4 regions of the Alteromonas sp. ABH4_457 genome follow, and region 2 is predicted to be linked to each of the others. Evidence: predicted binding sites of a transcription regulator. Region 2 holds the regulator's gene; each other region holds the start of a gene.

Region 1 (2,205 bases), on a different contig from region 2:
GTGTTAAGCAGTGAACCGGCAACTAACGTGCCGGCCCGCATTCGCGGTGAGGCCTGGGTATCGTTGCTGGAAGGATTGCCGTTATCCGCGTGGCCTTTCAGTGAAAAAGACTGGCAATGGTGGTACCGGTATCAAATGGCCTGCGGGTGTGACTTACATCAACCGCAAGCTTTCGACAGCCCGCCGGTATGGAAAGACCCTGAGTCACCATTGTCGCTTCTGGACCGTAGTGATATTTCCGCACGATTATCTTCGTTTAAAAGTTGGGAGCAACTTGCCGGCCTGTCCTGGGCGACACTGCTACACCAGTCACTCCCCTGGAGCCAGCAACACGCCATGGACAATGCTTTGCCACTGAGCATCACCGTGCCTTCCGGTGAAAAAAGGAAACTGGTCTACCGGTCAAACGGCGAAGTCGTGCTTCCGGTCAGACTGCAGGAAATGTTTGGTTGTGCAGATACGTTCACTGTTGCAGACGGCGCAAAAGTCATTACGCTGGAGTTGCTGTCTCCTGCGGGAAGACCAGTACAAACTACATCGGATTTGGCCGGCTTCTGGCAGGGTAGTTATCTTGCTGTGCAGAAAGAAATGAAAGGACGATATCCGAAACACCGGTGGCCTGATAATCCGATGGAAGCTGAAGCCGGACGTTCAATGAAGCCGCGAAAATAAACGGGGGGTTGTTCCTGAACTATTGTACCCGTCTTACAACTTTAATCATGTTTGAACGGTGTATACAACTAATTTACGTGCTGCAATTATTATGCAAGTATTTGTTATTAAAAGAGATCCTCTGACCAGTTAATAGCTAAATGCTTGTTCATTTTTTCAACTGCATGATAAGTAAGAAGTTTCTTATTCACTATAGTCATTCATCTGGACACGGGCATTGACCCCGCGCAAAAAGTCTTCAGGTTTCCGTTGTCAACATCTCATCAAGCATGCTTATATAGAATTGTTGTACAAATATGAGTCAACATTTGAGGGAGACGAAATGAGCAAAGTTGCACTGGTCACAGGTGGCACCCGGGGAATAGGTGAAGCAATTTGTGTAGCGTTGAAAGATGCGGGTTACACTGTTGTGGCAAATTATGGTGGTAACGATGGAGCGGCTAAGGCGTTTACTGAACGCACTGGCATACCTTCATTTAAGTTCGATGTCTCGAATTTTGAGAAAACGAAAGAAGCAATTGACCAAATCGCGACAGATTATGGTCCGGTGGATATTCTAATCAACAATGCCGGGATCACCCGGGACGGCACCATGCACAGAATGAATTTTGAGCAATGGGATGCCGTTATTCAAACTAACCTCGCTTCCTGTTTTAACACGTGTCGCTCAGTGATTGATTCAATGCGCGCCCGTGGTTTTGGTCGCATTGTTAATATCGGTTCGGTTAACGGTCAGGCTGGTCAGTATGGCCAGGTTAACTATGCGGCAGCTAAGTCCGGTATTCATGGTTTTACTAAAGCGCTGGCACTTGAGGGTGCAGGTAAAGGTGTAACCGTAAACGCTATTGCGCCGGGTTATGTTGATACTGACATGGTGCGTGCGGTACCGGAAGAAGTATTGAAGAAGATCATTGCAACAATTCCGGTGGGTCGTTTGGGGAAACCTGAAGACATCGCCCGCAGTGTTATGTTCTTAATAGGCGATGAAGCCGGATTTATTACCGGTTCTACATTGTCCATTAACGGCGGACAGCACATGTACTAAGCTGTACGGTTACAATGTTCACAGAGCACGCCCGTGCTCTGTGAACTGACCGTATCCGGATCCAGCTACTCGCTTTCTTTATTGCCGTCGCTCTCTTTGAGTTCATCCGGCAACACACCAATCGCTTTCATCACATCCAGTCCCGGAAAACCATCAGCAATCAGGTTGCTGGCCAACTGATATTCGCGGATCCCTGCACGGGTTGCCGGTCCGATAATACCGTCGGGTTTACCTACATTGTAACCGGAAGCATTCAGCGCTGTTTGCAGTTTCAAAATGTCATCCCTGGTATAAGCCGGTAATTCCGGTAACGCTTTATCAATACCGGCTTCACCGGCAATCTGGTCAGCCAGCTTACCTACGGCGATGGCGTAGAATTCAGAATTGTTCCAGCGCATAATAATTCGGAAGTTGTGATAGGCAATGAACGCCGGACCGTTATGACCGGCAGGTACAACGACATAGCCTTTTTCATCACTGTTACCCAG
Region 2 (2,205 bases):
GATTGGTATGAGTCTGAGTAGTATTCTGGTAGTAACAAATTCGACGAGACTGTTAAAGTAACGCTATGAGTATAATTTACGTCCTTATTCCCCTTGCTGTGATCATTGTGGCCATTGCCATCGGCGTATTTTTTTGGGCAGTAAAATCTAACCAGTTTGAAGACCTGGATCGCCAGGGCTACAGTATTCTTTTCGATGATGATTTATCTCCTGAAGAAAAAAAGCTGGCCGAAGAACGAAAAAAACTCAATGAGTGATCTGTCGTTTTTTTCTGCCTTGCTGGTCGGGCTGGGCGGAGGCGTTCATTGTGTGGGAATGTGCGGCGGCGTATCGCTGGCACTGTCTGCCGCCACGCCGGCAGACTCATCGCCTTTACCCTATGCGCTTAGCTACAACTTTGGTCGTATATTCAGCTACATACTTGCCGGCGCTGTTACCGGCGGCATCGGGCAGATAGCAAAAGAAGCTGTACCGGTGACCGGCCCTGTACTCGCCGTCATCAGTGGCATTATGCTGATTGCCATGGCCTGCTATCTGGGTAACTGGTGGCGTGGCCTGACCGCTGTTGAAGCCCTCGGCAGTAAACTCTGGCAGAGAATTCAGCCGCTGTCGAAACGGTTTTTACCTTTCAGGTCTCCTACCAGCGCCTTTCCCTATGGTATGATTTGGGGATGGTTGCCCTGTGGACTGGTTTATTCCACCCTGACATGGGCACTGGCTTCAGGGACGGCAATATCCGGTGCTGTAATCATGGCCGGTTTTGGTTTAGGAACGCTACCGGCGTTGCTGGCTGTCCGGGCTGGTGCAGACTGGCTTTCCTCAGGTTTCAGACAACCCGTAGTTCGTCAAATCATTGCTTTGAGTTTGCTGTTGTACGCATTATTGCTGTTGTGGCGGGCTTTAAGTACTATACATTAGAATTATCGCAAACAGCGGAAAGTGAGCATGCAAAAACGTTCGGATTTTTCTATACACTGCCAGAATTGCAGTTTCAGTCATTTGTGTCTGCCCGTGGCCCTCAATAAAACTGAGATTGAGTCACTGGATGACATTATTGAACGCAAAAAGCCTTTGCATAAACACGACACCCTGGTAGAAGCCGGCGATAAATTTACCTCTCTGTACGCTGTGCGAGCAGGTTCATTTAAATCTTTTGTCACCGATAAAGAAGGTGAAGAGCAAATTATCAGTTTCCACTTCCCGGGCGATATTATCGGTTTTGACGGTTTACGTGACGACACACACCAAAGCTATACGCAAGCGCTGGAAACTGCCATGGTGTGTGAACTTCCCTATTCCACCCTTGAAAAAATGTCTGAGCAATTCCCGAAATTGCGCCATCAGATCATGCGTTTTATGAGTGCTGAAATTAAGCAGGATCACGAAATGATGATGCTGCTGAATAAACGGACGGCAGAAGAACGTCTGATTTATTTTATCGCCCATCTGTCCGGTCGCTTCGAAGAACGGGGTTTTTCTCACCGTCAGTTCAATCTGAGTATGACCCGCAACGAAATCGGTAATTATCTCGGATTAACGGTAGAAACGATCAGCCGCTTGCTGACCCGCTTCCAGAAAGAAGGCATTATCAAAGTAGACGGGAAGCTCATTACTGTTCTGGATTTTGCGGCTATGGATAAAAAGCTGCACTCTATGGACATTCCTACTCTTTGCGTGGATTAATATCCCGTTGAAATATTGATCTGAAACAAGGTCTCTCCTGCTGTAAGTCTTATACTAAAGATGAAGGCAGTATTTATTGTCTGCATCAATAAGGAGAGACGCCATGATCACTTGCAAACGTATTCTCGCCGTCGTTCAGGCCGACAACCCTGAACAACCTGCCCTTTCAAGAGCCATCGAAATTGCCCGTAAAACCGGTGCAGAAGTACACGCACTGCTTGTTGTATACGACTTTTCTTATGACATGACAACTATGCTCACCCGCAGTGAGCGTGAAGCCATGCGTGATGCAGTAACCAAAGACCGCATTGTCTGGGCAGAAAAAAACCTGACCCGCTACGATGATTATGATGTAAAGGTTGCTGTTGAGTGGAGTGATAAACGTTACGAAGCCATTACCCGCTACACCATTAACCGTCAGGTTGACCTGGTCGTTAAAGCTACCCGCAAACACGATGATTTTGCATCAGTGCTCTTTACACCAACAGACTGGCACTTACTGAGAAAATGTCCGGCTCCGGT
Region 3 (2,205 bases), on a different contig from region 2:
ACAGGACGGTAAGTTCCTGACTCCAGCAATCGCAGCAGCTTGATCTGCATACTCATTGGCACATCGCCAATTTCGTCAAAAAACACCGTACCGCCACTGGCCACGTCAATGAGCCCTTTTTTCGACGATGATGCGCCGGTAAATGCCCCTTTCTCGTGGCCGAACAGCTCTGATTCAAATAATGACTCAGTCAGTCCGGTGCATTCAATGACTACAAACGGTTTGTCTTTCCGCGGGCTGCTTTCGTGAATAGCGTGAGCGACAAGTTCTTTCCCTGTGCCTGTTTCTCCCTGCAATAACACGGCAATGTCTGCCGGTGCTGCGCGGCTGATTTGATGCAGCATATTCCTGAAAGACGGTGCACTGCCAATGAGTTTCGCATTACCGGCACGGGGAGAAGCGAAGGTGATTTGCTCCAGCACCTCCAGGTAGCCAAGCACCATGCCATCTTCGTCCTCCACCGGCTTCATTGTGATCTGGCAATGAGAATCGCCTGTGCGGGTTTTGTGATTGTGTACCACTGAGCTTGGTCTTTGTGTACTTTTGCATTCAGCAAGGGGGCAGTCTTCTCCGGCTTGATCACAGGGAACAGCATTGTTGTGAGACACGCTGAAGCAGGTACTTTTACCGGTGATGATGTGCTCTTCATAAGTGTCGCGGTAGAGCTGGTTAACCGCATGCACCACATAATCCGGCGTGATAAAAATCGCCGGCTTATCAATCGCATTGATCATCGACTGAATAATAGAAATGTTCACGTTTATGCCCCCTCAGTGAGTAATGACAATTATGTCACAAGATTTGTCAAAAATGACTTTGTTTTTCCGGTGAGAAAGCTTGCGTTGGATCAAATAGCGGCCTGTTCGAAGGGTGTAAGGTAGCGGCTATGAAATTTGCGATGTATCCGAAGTCGTCCGGTGGCTCAAACATCCCTGTTGTGTTCGTTATTCACGCTTTCTGCGCACAATAATTGCGGTTTTTGATTTATCTCACGCTTCTGTGATTGCCAACGTTACTCTGTGGCACGACTTCTGCTCTGCCAGTGATATTAAATTCGGCTACATCGTCGACATTTCGCCAAATTACTAATTAATCGGGAGATGTTCCTAATGAGCGATACATTACTGGAGTTATCGCGCTGGCAGTTTGCATTGACTGCTATGTTCCACTTTATCTTTGTACCCCTTACCTTAGGTATGACTTTCCTGCTTGCCATCATGGAATCGGTTTACGTGATGACCGGCAAGGAAATCTACAAACAGATGACCAAATTCTGGGGTAAGTTGTTCGGGATAAACTTTGCGATTGGTGTGGCTACCGGCCTCACCATGGAGTTCCAGTTCGGTATGAACTGGTCTTATTATTCACATTACGTGGGTGACATTTTTGGCGCGCCGCTGGCTATTGAAGGCCTGATGGCGTTTTTCCTTGAATCAACTTTCGTCGGACTGTTCTTCTTTGGCTGGGACCGCATGTCAAAAGTGAAGCACCTTATGGCTACCTGGCTGGTGGCTATCGGTTCTAACTTTTCGGCGCTTTGGATCCTTATCGCCAACGGCTGGATGCAAAACCCTGTGGGCGCTGACTTCAATGTTGAATCTATGCGGATGGAAATGACCAGCTTCGCTGACGTTATTTTTAATCCGGTGGCACAAGTGAAGTTTGTACACACTGTTTCTGCAGGCTATACAACAGGCGCAATGTTCGTGCTGGCTATCTCCAGTTATTACTTACTGAAACACAAGCATGTTGCGTTTGCCCGCCGCTCTTTTGCCATCGCTGCAAGCTTTGGTCTGGCGTCTGTGTTGTCAGTGATTATTCTGGGCGATGAAAGTGGATACGAAATCGGTGACGTGCAGAAAGTGAAACTTGCCGCCGTTGAAGCGGAGTACGAAACCCATCCTGCGCCTGCGCCATTCACCATCTTTGGTATTCCCAATGACGAAGAAGAGCGTATGGACTACGCCATTCAAATCCCTTACGCCATGGGCATCATCGCCACCCGAAGCTTTGATGAAGAAGTTACCGGCATTAAAGATTTGAAAGAGCAGCACCGTGTTCGCATTTTGTCCGGTGTGCAGGCATACAAGCACATGGATGCAGTGCGTGACGGTTCAGCTACGCCGGCTGAGCAGGCCCTGTTTGACGCAAATAAAGAAAACCTCGGTTATGCCATGCTGCTGCAACCCTTTACGCAGGATATTA
Region 4 (2,205 bases), on a different contig from region 2:
GGCGGGCTGGGGCTATTATTTTCTCGGTACAGCATCGGTACTTCCCCGTAGTGATCTGGATGAAAAACGTAACGACGGACAACTTACAGGGACGCTGAAACTAAGCTGGCAACCAGATAACAATAGCCTCTGGTATGCCAGTACCAGCACAGGGTTTAAATCGGGAGGCATGAATACAGATCGCATTGCCGAAGGGTTAAGCCCCCAATTTAACGCTGAAAAAGCCACCGCTTACGAACTGGGTGTGAAAAAGCAATTTCCGGAGCAAAACCTGCGTATTAACGGTGCACTGCATTATACCCAAATCAAAGATTTTCAAGCCTCGACTTTTACCGGTCTTGGTTTTAATTTACAAAATGCCGGCGACTTACATACTAAAGGATATGAACTTGAAATTGTCTGGTTTCCTGTTTCCGATACCCGTGCCGGCCTGACCCTGGCCCGTACCCTTACCGGTTTTGATGATTTTGAAAAAGGCACCTGCCAGGTTGCTTATCCCTGGCATACCGGGACGGATGATCCCGGCCGGCCTTTTGCAGATACACCCTACTGCTCCAGAACCGGTGATCGCTTGGGGTTTGAACCGGAAACCTCTGCCAGCCTGACGTTGCAACACACATTAATGGCAGGCGGGTATCCGGTTGTCATGGCTGCAGATTATCAATATACGGGAGACTTGTTCCTTGATGATACTAACGATCCGTATAAACACAGCAGCAGTTATGCCCTGGTGAACGCACGGGTTGAACTGTCAGTCCCGCAGTGGGATACACGCATCACGTTATGGGGCAGGAACCTGACAAATAAAGAGTACATCGCCAGAAACGGTTTCGATGTACCTGTTCAGGCCGGCAAGCTTATGGCTTATCCCGGCCAGCCGCTCTCCTGGGGTGTGACTGTTACCCGCGAGTTCTGATTGTCATTTCGAAGAGTAAACGCCGGCCGGTTGCGTTAAGCAAAACTGGCTGGCGAAAACTTGAAGTAGATCAACAACACCTCTTTGTCTGCTGATTATACTTTCCGTGCATTCTACTCAAGCCGGAATAACCATGTCAGCAAACGAATTATTCGATCCCGCACGCCTGAAGAAATACAATATTAACGGGCCGCGCTATACCTCTTACCCAACCGCGTTAACGTTTTCCGGGTTATCTGAACCAGCGCCTCTGGAAAAAGCACTGAGTATCACTCAGGCCAGCGGCGTTTCACTGTATGTACATATTCCTTTCTGCCACAGCCTCTGTTATTACTGCGGCTGCAATAAAATTGTGACCAGACATCAGGAAAAAGCAGATCGTTATCTGGATTATCTGGAAAAAGAAATTCAACGGCGCGCGCCTGCTTTCCGGCACCGTAAAGCGGAGCAAATACACTTAGGAGGCGGCACGCCGGGGTTCCTCACAGAGCAGCAACAAACACGCCTGGCAGGCATGCTTACATCGGCTTTTGATGTGGTCAGCGATGCAGAAATGAGTATTGAAATCGATCCCCGCCGTACCACGCCTGCTTATTTGCGACACCTGTCCTCTTTAGGCTATAACCGCCTGAGTATTGGCGTACAGGATACCGATTACCGTGTGCAGGAAGCGATAAACCGGGTTCAGAGCACATCCCATATCGCCACGCTGGTAGATTGCGCCCGTTCCGCCGGATTTAAATCTGTGAATCTGGATCTGATTTACGGCCTGCCTCATCAGACAGCAGATACCTTTGCTACTACACTTGCAGCGGTAAAGGCGATGACGCCGGAGCGGATTTCCCTGTTCAGCTACGCACATCTGCCTGAGCGGTTTGCTGCCCAGCGCAAAATAAAAAATGAGTGGCTGCCTTCTGCACAGGTAAAAACAGGACTCATGAAACAAGCCATCACCAGCCTTACACAGGCAGGTTATGAAATGATTGGCATGGACCATTTCGCCCTGCCGTCTGACGAACTGGCTGAAGCGCAACGTAATAAAAAATTGCACCGGAATTTTCAGGGCTACACCACTCGGGGGGATCTGGATTTACTGGGGCTGGGTGTTTCCTCTATCAGTGCCGCAGGCAATGTTTATCTACAAAACCCGAAAACCCTGAATGACTATTACGGCAAACTTGATAACAATGAAGAAATTGCAGAAAAAGGGGTGTTTCTGTCGCCCTCAGATCTGCTCAGACGCTACGTTATCCAACGATTAATGTGCAATCTTGCCGTGGATTTTTCTG

The links. The regulator FNR, encoded in region 2, switches genes on or off when oxygen is low (the NO sensors DNR and NnrR bind a similar motif). The targets are predictions, from matches to a motif close to TTGATCTAGATCAA.
Region 1: the regulator FNR is predicted to act here: its motif matches at 890-903, upstream of phbB (acetoacetyl-CoA reductase).
Region 3: the regulator FNR is predicted to act here: its motif matches at 838-851, upstream of ACXAGR_RS04555 (cytochrome ubiquinol oxidase subunit I).
Region 4: the regulator FNR is predicted to act here: its motif matches at 977-990, upstream of hemN (oxygen-independent coproporphyrinogen III oxidase).

The regions. Positions count from the first base shown of each region.
Region 1 covers NZ_JBSWXN010000002.1:179,559-181,763, reverse strand. Annotated here, with positions in the region: gene hrpB (ATP-dependent helicase HrpB) at 1-672, shown strand, start outside; gene phbB (acetoacetyl-CoA reductase) at 995-1,717, shown strand; gene ACXAGR_RS03995 (lytic murein transglycosylase) at 1,783-2,205, opposite strand, start outside.
Region 2 covers NZ_JBSWXN010000006.1:444,698-446,902, reverse strand. Annotated here, with positions in the region: gene ACXAGR_RS17385 (heavy metal translocating P-type ATPase) at 1-61, shown strand, start outside; gene ccoS (cbb3-type cytochrome oxidase assembly protein CcoS) at 66-257, shown strand; gene ACXAGR_RS17375 (sulfite exporter TauE/SafE family protein) at 250-918, shown strand; gene fnr (fumarate/nitrate reduction transcriptional regulator Fnr) at 940-1,683, shown strand; gene uspE (universal stress protein UspE) at 1,787-2,205, shown strand, end outside.
Region 3 covers NZ_JBSWXN010000002.1:310,103-312,307, reverse strand. Annotated here, with positions in the region: gene ACXAGR_RS04560 (sigma-54 interaction domain-containing protein) at 1-734, opposite strand, end outside; gene ACXAGR_RS04555 (cytochrome ubiquinol oxidase subunit I) at 1,110-2,205, shown strand, end outside.
Region 4 covers NZ_JBSWXN010000007.1:198,688-200,892, reverse strand. Annotated here, with positions in the region: gene ACXAGR_RS18660 (TonB-dependent receptor) at 1-916, shown strand, start outside; gene hemN (oxygen-independent coproporphyrinogen III oxidase) at 1,050-2,205, shown strand, end outside.